3 regions of the Selenomonas sp. oral taxon 149 str. 67H29BP genome follow, and region 3 is predicted to be linked to each of the others. Evidence: riboswitches for the same ligand, from Rfam matches in the RefSeq annotation. Region 3 holds a riboswitch; each other region holds the start of a gene.

Region 1 (4,246 bases), 210 kb from region 3:
GGACTACAAGCGCATCCGCAAGATGCTCCCCTACGCATAAACGGGGCAATGAAGAGAACCCTACGTGGGTAGGAAACAGGAGGAATTGCTATGCCAAGAGTAAAGAGCGGTGTTACGGCACACCGTCGTCATAAGAAGATTTTGAAGCTTGCCAAGGGCTATCGCGGCTCGCGCAGCAAGCAGTTCAAGAAGGCAAACGAGACCGTCATGAAGGCGCTTTACTATGCGCGCCGTGACCGTCGTGCAAAGAAGGGCACGTTCCGTCGTCTCTGGATCGCACGCATCAATGCAGCAGTGCGTGCGAACGGCATCTCGTACAGCCGCTTTATCGCGGGTCTGACGAATGCAGGGGTCGAGGTCAACCGCAAGATGCTTGCTGATCTCGCCATTGCCGATGCAGCGGCATTCACGCAGCTTGTGAACGTCGCAAAGGAAAATCAGTAAGATGGGAGCAGCCTGATGAGTCATCGGATTCATCAGGCTCTTTTTATACGATGAAAAAGATCGAGACAATCACGAGTGCGGAGAACCCACTCATCCGCCGCCTCTCCGTGCTGGTACGAAGTTCGCGCCGCGCCGCCAAGGAAAATGTATTCTTGGTGGAGGGACTGCGCCTTGCCGAGATGGCAGCGCGCTCAGACGGACAGATCCTACACGCCGTATTGACGGAGCGTGCCTTGGCAGCGGAGCGAGCTGCCATACTGGCAGAGCAGCTGCATCTGCGCGGCGTGCCGGTTAACTGTGTCCCGCCGCGGCTCTTTGCCGCCTGCGCGGAGACGGACGCGCCGCAGGGAATCCTGCTGCTGATGCAGCGTCCCCCCCGCAGATCATTGACCGATCTCGTACACGCGGCGGAGAAAGTACCGTTTTATCTGGCTCTTGATCGTGTGCAGGATCCCGGCAACGTCGGCATGATTCTGCGCACGGCAGATGCAGCGGGCGCAGCGGGCGTGATACTCCTGCGCGGCTGTGCGGATGTATACAGCAGCAAGGTCGTCCGTGCAACGATGGGCTCTCTGTTTTACGTTCCCTTTATCAGCGGCGTCGATGATGAGGAACTCCTGCGTTTCGCACAGGAGCAAAGCCTATATCTCTATGCGGCTGCGTGCGACGCCGATGCTGTGACGCATTTTGCAGCGGATCTGTGCCGCCCCACGATTGTCGTCCTCGGCAACGAGGCAAACGGTGTATCGGAGCGCCTCTTGGGCGCGTGTCAGCACCTCTACGTCCCAATGTGTGGGCAGGCGGAGTCGCTCAACGTCGCCTCGGCCGCCACAGCGATCCTCTATGAGTCGATGCGTCAGCGCAGCTACGCAGGGATATAATAGATATAGTTTTATCACATAGAACTATAAAAAGATTCTTTTATATTATTGACAAAATAAACTAATTTGTAATATCATAAGAGTGAAAAAATTCATATTGTAAGGAAACAGGTGTCGAAAGACTTAATAAGGAATTCGGTATAAGCCGAAGCGGTCCCGCCACTGTAAGAGGAGCCCCGTCATCGTATGCCACTGGAAGAAATTCTGGGAAGGTTTGACAGGGTGAGGAATCTGAGCCAGGAGAATTGCCTGCTTTAACATCACCGTCGATTCGGACGTTGTTCGGAATCGGTACCTGCGAGCGATGGGAAGGGGATCATCTCTGCTTCTTTGTGAAGCAGAGTATCTTCGGCAGGTTTGTTCTGCCGCCTTTTTGAAATGATATGACCGCCTTCGTTCAGAAGGCGGTATTTTTTTGAAAGGAGAGTCCAGTATGTTCTATACTATTGACTGAATATAATGACGGGATTATTTATTTTGGTAATTCTACAGAAATGAGGATAATCTATGTTGTCTCGACGGAAACAAAGACGGCTTGTGTTGGGCGTTATGGGTATGCTGTTGTCTGGTGCGCTGCATCATCCGATGATTGCCGCAGCAAGAGGTACCGCAACTGATACTGGCGGGGAAGAAGAACAGGCATCTGCCATGGTTCAGATGGAGCCGACATCATCGAGTCCTCCGTTGAAATATAGCACTTCTGATATCACCGTCGAGGCGAAGCGTCCCACATGGGAAGATATTCTCTCCCCCGGCACCGTGACCATTATACGCCCAGAGGAGTTCAAGGGCGAACAAAAGACACTGCCTGACTTTCTCAAGATGGTTCCCGGCGTGCATGTACGCGAGGTGCAGGGCAAGGGGCAGTATACGACGGTCACCGTACGTGGCTCGACGGCAGCACAGGTCGGCGTATTCGTCGACGGCGTGCTGACGAACCTCGGCGGCGATGCGGCGGTCGATATCTCGACGATCCCCGTCAGCAATATCGAGCGCATCGAGGTCTACCGCGGCTACATCCCGGCTCGCTTTGCGGGCACCTTCATCGGCGGCATCATCAACGTCGTGACGAAGAAACCGACGGGCGCACATGGATCCGCCGAGATTGGACCGAGCTCCTTCGGCGGGAAAAAAGCCTCCGTTGAGATCACAGCCCCCCTAGGTGCTGGCAGCCTGCTTTTTGGCTACAATCACGAATCGCGTGATGGTGACTTCCCCTACCGCAGCTATGCGGCGGAGCAGTTCTATACAAATACCGACATTGGACGACAGATCGTTGCGACACGGACAGAACTCCAAGGCTACCTCGCTATGACACCAGCAGGGAAAGCCGCGTTTGATATCGCACATGGCGCCGGAGCATGGCAGCAGAATGTAGATGATTGCATCCAGTGGCTGGAGGACAATGGGGGCCGGTTGGTTACTGCTGCGGATGATCCGCACCGCCGGCGGCAATACAATGACTACAGCAATTCGGATCTGCTTGTCAAATGGCAGAATGACGATTGGATGATCAAGGGAACATACAAGACTGTCGATCGGCATCTGCCCGACAGTCTCTGGGTCGATTATCGAAGTTATTTCGATATGATTCAGCCGGGGCTTCTCGTTGATAAATACGATCTCTATAAATACGACAAGCGGCATCAAAAAATCAGTGCAAAGGAGCTGCTCGTACAGCGCCGCTATATAGGAAAGAACTATGAATGGGGCTGGATGGTCGACTACCTCACCCAGAGCAAGGACTACCGCGCCGAGAATATTCACGACGGTCTGCGATACATGATTAAGATTCCCATGCGGGAGTGGAGCCGCTATCGCTCGAAGAAATACAATGTACAGGTGGACGGTACCTATCAGCTCAGCAAGAACAATATGCTCGACTTCCAGATGAATTACTCTCACGAGCGCATGAATATTGACGGCGATGGGCTTAATGAGGTCATCGATGACGTGCAGGCGGGTATCGGCAATCTCTGGGCACAGATGCGCAACCAGTTCGATCAAAATATCTTTAACTTGCAGCTGCAGGATACAATTACGCTTGACAAGAAGCGTTCATGGCAGCTGACGCCTGCCATCCGCTACAATCGTTCACAGATTATAGGATACAGTCAGTTCGGTCGATTCAATCCACTCAAAACATATCGCTGGGTTCACCCGGAGGACAGTCAGGTGGATTCCAAGGTGACATGGCAGCTCGCATTAAAAAAAGAATTCAACAACCACTTTACGATGCGTATGACGGGCGGCACCTACTTCCGCCTGCTCAATATGTACGAAATCGCAGGTGACGGCGCAGGAATCATGCCGGCTCCAATGGATTACAAGGGGAGCGGCGCGAAATTTCCACAGCCCGAGTATGGCAAGCAGTTTGATCTCAGTGCCATTTGGGACGGCAAGTTCCTTGGGGCAGATAATCGAACGACGCTCACATATTTCTGGCGCGATACACAGCGCATGCTCTACCTCTACCGTGCAGGACTCAACTACAGCTCGTACTTCAACGATATGCGCGGGAAGGCGCACGGCATTGAGCTGCAGACGAATTTCCACTGGAAGAAATTCGATCTCGACCTCGAAGGCACGTACCTCAATATAGCGGCGCAGCGCAGGGACTCCTCCCCGGGCGTCCATTATGATTGGTTCGAGGTGCGCCCAACCTATCAACCGAAGTGGGAAGGCAATCTCCGACTGACCTATCGTCCGACGGAGAAGTGGCTCTTCTTCGGTGAGGGACACTATGTTTCGCAGTACTACACGCACTATGCCATCCCGCAGGTCAGGGATCCTGTGGAAAAGGAACTTGCCGGCAGGCCGAGAGCGGCGTTGAAAACAATCAACTTGGGATTCAAGTGGTCGCCGCGCAAGGATATGACGCTGTCGATTGGCTGCAATGACGTGTTCGATGCAGCGTCGAA
Region 2 (4,246 bases), 560 kb from region 3:
GCAGAGCTATTTATAGATGGGTTCAATCCAAAAACCGGAAATATGGAGGAAACCTATGAAAATGGCAATTCGTACTGACAGCTGTGATAGTTCATACTGCTTAGTCAGCTGTACTTCATTACAAGCATATGGCAGAGCGATTTGATGAAGGTCAACCTATCACAGGAAAATAGGATGTCCGTCCGTACGTCTGAACGAAGAAAAACTCTATCATACAAGAGATCCCAGTCACTGTACTAGCGTTTGGGATCTCTTGTAGTTTTGCAAAGAATCATTAGCCATTTTCCCCTACACTAAGTCATAATTCTCTTATTCTGGAATTATATCAAGAATCAGTTACAAGAGGATATTATGACAGACTCAGGGAGCCTAAAAGAGTTTGTCGTCCTGTTTACGGGCAACGAGGGAGGGGAGAATGGTATATAAAAAGCCCCCACGTAGGGGGCTGCCAGTGATTTACTATTTACCAAAGGCCCAGGACTTTCCACCATGCCGCGCCGATTGTTAGGTAGATCAGCGTCGTAATGGTCGTCATGATGAAGCCGTTCTTCCACCATTCGCTTTGCGAGACATAGCCTCCGCCAAAGTAGATCGGGGCGCAGCCGTTGCCGTAATGCGTGAGGGAGATCGGCACATCGGCGAAGATGCCGAAGATGATGGCGACCAAAAGGGGCGGTGCACCGACGCTGACGCTGACAGCGATGAATGCCGCATAGAGGGCACTGATGCGTGCCGTGACACTGGCGAAGGCGTAGTGGATGTAGGTGTAGAAGAGCAGGATGATGAGGCAGGAAATAAGCCAACCGAAGCCGAGCGAGGAAATCGCCGCGCCCGCACCATTGGCGATCCATGTGATGATGCCCGATTTTGCGAGAGCCGAAGCGAGTGTCATCAAAGAGCCCATCCAGAACATCGCGTCCCATGCACCCTTTTCCTGGATGACGTCCTGCCAGTTGATGATGTCGAGTATCAGCATGAGGCAGACTGCGCCCATGGCAACGGGTGTCGCGTCGATGTTCGTGAGGCCGGAGCTTGCCCAGAGTGCGAGAGAGACGACGAAGATGACGGAAAGTCCCTTTTCCGCAAGGCTCATCGGCCCCATTTCGTAAAGCTCACGCTGTGCCAGATCCTTGGCGTCGGGAATACGCACGAGTTCGGGCGGCGAAAGTTTCATCATGACATAGGGGACGAGCAGGAGCGCGATGAGTCCCGGCACAATTGCAGCGCTCGCCCAGCCCATCCACGTGACCTGAACGCCCAGCGTCTTCTCGGCGAGCGCCACGCAGAGCGGGTTGCCCGCCATCGAGGTCACGAACATCGTGCAGGTCACGGCGTCTGTATGGTAGCCGACCTGCATGAGGTAGGTGCCGATGCGGCGTGCGCTCTCACCGGGTTTTGAGCCTAGAGCCTCCGCGAGTGAACGCACGATTGGATAGAGAATGCCGCCGCCGCGCGCTGTGGCCGAGGGCGTTGCGGGCGAGATCACAAGCTCGCTCAGGGCGATGGCATAGCCGAGCGACAACGCGCTCTTGCCGATTGCCTCGATGATGCGGAAAGCGATGCGTTTGCCGAGTCCGCTCTTGATGAAGCCGCGGGAATAGAGGAACGCACAGACGATCAGCCAGATCGTGCTGTTGCCGTAGCCTGCCAAGGCATCGGACGTCTTTAGCAGGCCTGCCCATGCGGAGAAGGAAATCGCGATGAAGGCCACCGCGCCGATCGGCAGCGGATGCAGGATAAAGCCCAGCACTGTCGCGATAAAGACCGCAAGCAAATGCCAGGCAAGTGGTGTGACTCCGTCAGGAACCGGCAGGAACCATAGGATGAGTCCGACGCCGATCGTGATGAGTGCATTTCTTCTCTTCGTGTTCATGTGTTCACCCCATCAAAAATATGAGTTCTCCGCCGCAGTCCCCTTTTGCCGAAAGCATTTCCTGCGACGCCCATGGAAGCTGTAGATTTGCAGAGCATACGTCCGAGGCCGGCGGGAAGAGGGCAGTTCTGCGTCCTGAACGTTCACAAATAAAAGCAGCCCCTTTCTGCAAATGAGAGAAGAGACTGCAAAATATCCTTGCCTTGCCGCGTGCAGCGTCACAGCGCATAAAACCGCCGTCGAAAGGTCACCGCAAAGATGCGGATCGATCCAGCGCAAGACACAGATCCCCTTCCCGTCGCTCGCAGGTCAGACGGTGATCGTCGATCAGGCAGTTCTCCTGGCTCCAGTTCATCGCTCCTCTGCGCCTTCCAAAGTTTCCTCAGTGACGTTTCCTGCAGATTCGCTCGCTGACACAGTGGCGGGACCGCGCCGGCTCTTCCGGCTTCTCTATTGAGTCTTGCGACACCTGATTCATCAGTATGCTGTTTGTCGTGATGATGGCTTCCGTGAGGAAGAATATCACTGCTTCTGCCTATTGTCAAGAGAGAGGCGGAAGGAGTCGAATCATCGGCTTGACTGTACGCGCTGATTGACGTTTAGATGTTTGAATACGCGGTGTTTTATGGTAGAATGAGCGTCGAATATACCGGCCTTGGCAAAGGTGTTTTGTTGCGGCAATTTTGTATGTTCGACTTTTTATGTGTCCAATTTCATTTTACAATGAACGAGTTCTTCTCTACATTTTTTTGAGTATTTCGTACTTGCCAATAAGGATAGATACGGATGGAGCTAAAGATATTCACGACGTTCAAGACAATTGTACGCACGGGCAGCTTTACAAAGGCGGCACGTCTCCTCAGCTACACACCATCAACGATTACATTCCACGTTGCGCAGCTGGAAAAGCTCGTGGGGGTACCGCTTTTTGAGAAAAGTGGGCGGCGCATGATCCTGACAAAGGCGGGCGAGGCACTGATTCCATATGTGGACGAGGTGCTTGCTGCGGTGAAGAAGATCAAAAGCTTTCAATACGGCATTGCCGCCTATCAGGGGACACTCACGGTAGGTGCGCCGGAGTCGCTGCTCTGCTTCCGTCTGCCCCCACTGCTCCAACATCTTCATGCACATGCACCGCGCGTCGATCTGCGCCTGCGTTCACTCACGAGCCGTGATGTTGTTGCGTCACTCAGTGAAGGGAAGATCGATGTCGGTCTCGCGTACACGATTCAGGAAAGAGATAAGGAAAGTCTCGCATTCTGGATGTTTGAGGAAAATCCCGTGCATTTCTACACCTCGGTTGATGCGGCTGTATGGTGCCCGAACTTTCGTGAGCGGGAGATGGAGATCAACGAGATGCCGCTGATCACGATGCCGCATCCGGGTGAGATTCGGCAGATGGCAGATGACTATCTGCGGCAGCGGGGGATCTCGTTTACGAATATGATTGAGCTGCGAAGCACGCAGACCATCATCAATCTGGTTGAGAACGATATGGGGATTGCGCTACTGCCGGATCATGCGGTGCGGGAGCGCATGGCTCTCGGCCGGCTGTCTGCCGCGCAGTCGGATCCGATGACTGTCACGTCATACTACGGGGTTCATCGGAATAAATGGCGCAGCCCTGCAATGAATCTTTTTCTCGAAATCCTTGAGGAAGAGAGTGGACTCTCGGGTGGGGAGGCACTGCTGCGTTACGGGGAGGATGCGGATGCAGCCAATCGTCGCTGAGGACATTAAAGACTTTGATACGAGCCTCGACAGACTGTGGGCACGACGCGATCTCGTCGTCGTTGCGGCAGGGGCACTCATCTGTTTTCGCTCCATTTACCGGCGCGCACGGCAGATCGGAGCACTCGGGCAGTTCCGCTATGCTGCCGTGCGGGCAGAGGATTATGTGCTCGGAACGGCGGAGGAAGCGATCCGAGATGCGGTGCGGGATGCCGCACGCCTTCCTGGCACACGCGCGGTCGTGATCTATCTCTCCTGCCTCGACATCCTCACACGCCCAGATTTTTCAGACATCGAGCGCACACTTTCTGCGGAGACGGGCTGCATCGTGCGCTGTTTCTTTCGCGGGCCTCTGGCAAAGGCGGATGGCATCCGTCACGAGACTGCAGAGGAGATCCTCGCCGCACTGCCGCCGGAGGAGGGGGCGGTCACGGCATCAGCCCAGCTGCCGCCGCCGATGAGCGATACGGCAGGCGTGGCGGATTTCCTGCGGGAAGAGGGCTCGGCGCATGTCCTTGTCACGCCGTCGGGCTGCCGCAATGCGCTCGCACGCATGGATCTCATGCCGGGGCGCAGCGATATCTATGCGCTCATACCGCAGGCAGAGGACTACATCTTCGGCATGGAGGAGACTGCTGCCGC
Region 3 (4,246 bases):
GTAACGTGGCAGAATCCGATGACAAAGAATACTGAGAATAAACTTGGATGGGTGCGTACATTTGGAAAAGTTCAGCTGACAGGAGGCGTGAACTACCACAAAGGAAAATTGACATCTGCGCTCACTGCTTCTTATCTTGCTGATCGTGTACAGACGCCAAACAGCAAGCCCGCATTTCGTTCTAAACCGTATCTGCTCACGACATGGAACACAGCCTATGCACCCGATGAGCACAGCGAGATCAATCTGCGCATTGACAACGTGCTCAACCGTGATGATACAGTGGGGCACTCAGGGACAAAATATTATGTTGCACCGTTCAACTTCCTCCTGAGCTACAGTTACAAGTTCTGACCATGCTTACCTTAACCAATCTCTCCAATGCGGACTGCGATGTGGAGCATATCCTTCACGGCGATACGGATGCTCTTCCTGCCATCCTGCAGGAACCGGGGCTTGACGGCATCGAGTTCATGCTCTGTGCGCCGTGGGATCGCACGTTGTTTCCATCCACGTACATCAAGGGGGTACATCTCCTGTTTTGGCCGACGTGGGTTGACTTTTGGCGTGGGGATCGGACCGCACTCATGGCGGAGTTCGGCAGTGAGGACAATATCCGAGGCTACTACGGCTCGTTGGATGTTGCCGACTGGGTGGAGGGCTGGCGGGAGAATCTGCGGCGGGCGGCAGAGTGTCAGCCGCAGTATCTCGTCTTCCACGTTGCACATAACTGCACATCGGAGATGTATACGCGCATGTTTTCTGTCACGGATGAGGACGTCGTTCGCGCGGCCATCGAGCTTGTCAATGCGATTGCCGGCGAGATACCGAGGGGCTGCAAACTCCTTTTTGAAAATCTCTGGTGGCCGGGACTGACCTTTCAAAAACCGCAGCTCGCCGCTGAGCTCTTGGAGCGCGTCAGCTATCCCGACACGGGCTTCATGTTCGACACGGGACATCTGATGAACACGAACTTGGATCTGCAGAGCGAGGCGGAGGGCGCGGCATACGTGAAAAAGATCTACCACGAGCTTGGAGAATTGGGAAAGCGCGTCTATGGCATTCACCTGCACCAGTCCCTCTCAGGGGCATATACGCGGGAGATGATGCGTCGGCATGTAGGATGGAAGACATCGCTCGACTGGCAGGCGGCGATGGACTACGTCATGCATGTCGATCAGCATCAGCCGTTTCATACCGATGCGGCACGCCGTATCGTCGAGACTGTCCAGCCAATGTATCTCGTTCACGAGTTCCAGCATCGTTCCCGTGATGATCTGGCGAGTAAGCTGCGCATACAGCAGCGCGCCGCAGCGCACGACCGATAGATTCAGGTTCACTGCATGGTGTGTCTTTTCCCTTTTATCGAGCACTGCTTTGTCATGTATTCGTAGTGCCCTATATCGGGATTTAGTGTTGTTGGTATGTTTGCGCTTGACAAGACAATAAATTCGTACTATAGTACAATAGGTTGAATTACTGGAAAACTGAATATTGTCGAGTTAGGTGTCAAAGACTTAATAGAGAATTCGGTGAAGGCTCTATGGCCGTATGCCATGCAGACCGATGCCGAAGCGGTCCCGCCACTGTATCAGCGAGCGAGCCTGCAGGGCGTGCAGAGATGATCTGCCGCCCCGATTTGCCACTGGAGGAATGTCCTCTGGGAAGGAGCAGGTGAACGATGACCTGGAGCCAGGAGAACTGCCTAGTTATGAATCACTGCTTGTACCTGCGAGTGACGGGGAAGGGATTCTATCGTGAGCGTATATTGTGCGCCCAAATCATATTTTTTCGTGAGTCTATCCCCTTTCTGTATCGCAGGAAGGGGATTTTTATTTCCATGATTCATGCCATGCATCAAAAAGATGCGTCAAGATGCTTGTGCCGAATTTATCAGTGTTTCCTGAATATGCTTTTCTCTGACTGACGAAGTGCATCCCTTCGCAGCAGATGAATAGATGGTGTATTGCCCTGCAGTAATGTGTAATGTTTTAGGAGGAGATTACGAGATGAAGCGATTGGGTTCAAGGAAGAAGCTAGGAGCTGCTCTGACAGCAGCCCTCAGTGTAAGCGTGCTGTCCATGGGCGGGCATGCATTCGCAGCCGATGTGAGTGATACGGCAGATGAACATACTCTGGGGGAGACGGTCGTCACGGCGACAAGAACCCCGAATAAGGAACTCAAGACGGATGCAAATATCACGGTGATTACAGGCAAGGACATCGAGCGCCGCCACTACACCGACCTCACGCAAGCACTGCGCGATGTACCGGGTGTTACGGTCAATGCGTATGCACCGGCGGGATATAACAACAGCAATAAATTCTACATCAACGGGTCGGAACATGTGGTCCTTCTGATCGATGGTGTCCGCCAGAACTATGCGGGGGGCTTTTCGGCCTCTTTGGCATCTGCGATGAAGGATCTTAGCGGCATCGACCGCATCGAGGTACTGCACGGCTCGGCGTCAACGCTCTATGGATCGGATGCGAAGGGCGGCGTCATCAACATCATCACGAAGAAGGCATCGGGGATGAAGACGACGCTCGGCATCGGCTACGGCAGCTATGGGCGTCAGCAGTACAGCATCGCGAATGCGGGCGGTGAGCGCGGATGGGACTGGCGCATCAAATACCAGAAGGATAAGAGCGGAGACTTCAAGGACGCACACGGCGATACAACGCCGTCGAAGCTCGATGCAAACTCCGTCAGCCTGCATCTTGGCAAGCAGCTGAGCAAGGCCTCCTATCTTGCGTTTAATCTGCGTTCGTATAAGGACTCGGATCGCTATCAGGCACTCTATGAAAAGCGGCAGGGGCTCAATGTCAATCGTGGAAACTATGATTATTTGGATGGTGATTTGATCTGGAACGTGCAAATCGATGACACAACCAAGAATCAGATGAGTGCTTCGCGCAGTAAGTATGCGTATGATCTTACCAGTCACTACATTGATGGGTGGACACTTTTGCCGGCGCAGTCGTTTGATGAGTACGATATTCAGACATGGAGGTTCAGCGACCAATTCGACAAGAAGCTCGGCGATCATCTATTGACAGCGGGCTTTGAATTCACAAAGGATGATACGACGATCAAGAACCGCGGCGTTGTGAGCATTGATGATCGTACGCTCATCAATCGCTCCTTCTATTTGCAGGATCAGTGGAACATCCTTCCGACGCTGAAACTCACAGCGGGTATTCGTCATGACAGCAACTCGTCCTTTGGCAGTCACAACAGCCCGAGTGTCAGCCTCGGCTATGACATTGATCCGATGACGCACGCCTATGCTTCTTACAGTGCGTACTTCATCACGCCGACGCCGAATGAACTTTATGCGCCGACATACGGCAATCCAAACCTCAAGCCCGAGTCCGGCAACACGAAGGAGATCGGTATTGCCCGTGACTTTGGCAGAGGTTTCAGCCTCACGGCGAGCTACTTCAAGCGCCACTCGAAGGATCGTATCGGTTACCATCCTGTGACATACGTGAACATCAATGTCGGCGATGAGGATGCCCATGGCTGGTCGCTGCAGCTCGCGAAGCGCGTTGACTCGCATCTGCGCGCGCGCCTCGGTTATACACGGACGCATGTCGGCAAGACGGAGCAGAGAGGCGTGAATGCAGACGGTTATCTGCCCGAGGATCAGTGGAACATCGGTGTCGACTACCGCAACCGTGCATTCGATGCGTCGCTGCTTGCGCGCGGGATCGTTGGACGCCCGGGACCGGTACGCGGTGCTTTCCCGACGGATAATTACTGGGTCGTCGATCTTGCGATGAACTATCAGATTGCCGACGCAACAAAGGTATATCTCAAGGCGAACAACATTTTCAACCAGTTCTATGCCGAGCATTCGAATGTAAAGTGGGGCGCTCCCGGAGAGTGGTGGACGGCACCCGGACGCAACTTCATGGTCGGTGTGGAGCAGAGCTTCTAACGTTTCCTTCCGGCAGCGTTCCCATGTGGTGCGTCGCTCGGGTATCTCATAACTTTATAACACAGTAACTCCCCTTTCTGCGCTGTAGAGAGGGGAGTTTACAAAATAATGAGGCAAGTTTCATGAGAGGGATAAAAGGAGTTGTGGAACGATGAGCAGATGGCTGCGTGCAGTGATGCTGCCGTGCATATTCATGCTGTTATTCTCTTTGACGGGCTGTGGTATTTCGGACAGGCAGGCTCAGAACACCTACAATGTTACTGATGCGGATGGGACGGTTGTGTCTATTTTGCATAAGCCTC

The links. A riboswitch is a leader RNA that binds a small molecule or an ion and turns the genes downstream of it on or off. The one in region 3 is predicted to bind cobalamin.
Region 1: it holds a riboswitch for cobalamin, as region 3 does, so the genes downstream of both, HMPREF9166_RS03175 (TonB-dependent receptor) here and HMPREF9166_RS04140 (TonB-dependent siderophore receptor) in region 3, are expected to answer to the same signal.
Region 2: it holds a riboswitch for cobalamin, as region 3 does, so the genes downstream of both, HMPREF9166_RS01450 (DASS family sodium-coupled anion symporter) here and HMPREF9166_RS04140 (TonB-dependent siderophore receptor) in region 3, are expected to answer to the same signal.

Annotation. Positions count from the first base shown of each region.
Region 1 covers NZ_GL397087.1:655,908-660,153, reverse strand. Annotated here, with positions in the region: gene rpmI (50S ribosomal protein L35) at 1-40, shown strand, start outside; gene rplT (50S ribosomal protein L20) at 91-444, shown strand; gene HMPREF9166_RS03180 (RNA methyltransferase) at 495-1,325, shown strand; cobalamin riboswitch at 1,418-1,593, shown strand; gene HMPREF9166_RS03175 (TonB-dependent receptor) at 1,875-4,246, shown strand, end outside.
Region 2 covers NZ_GL397087.1:300,966-305,211, reverse strand. Annotated here, with positions in the region: gene HMPREF9166_RS01455 (ankyrin repeat domain-containing protein) at 1-78, shown strand, start outside; gene HMPREF9166_RS01450 (DASS family sodium-coupled anion symporter) at 464-1,873, opposite strand; cobalamin riboswitch at 2,186-2,361, opposite strand; gene HMPREF9166_RS01445 (LysR family transcriptional regulator) at 2,660-3,604, shown strand; gene HMPREF9166_RS01440 (hypothetical protein) at 3,579-4,246, shown strand, end outside.
Region 3 covers NZ_GL397087.1:862,010-866,255, reverse strand. Annotated here, with positions in the region: gene HMPREF9166_RS04155 (TonB-dependent siderophore receptor) at 1-354, shown strand, start outside; gene HMPREF9166_RS04150 (TIM barrel protein) at 357-1,328, shown strand; cobalamin riboswitch at 1,488-1,724, shown strand; gene HMPREF9166_RS04140 (TonB-dependent siderophore receptor) at 2,010-3,944, shown strand; gene HMPREF9166_RS04135 (ABC transporter substrate-binding protein) at 4,096-4,246, shown strand, end outside.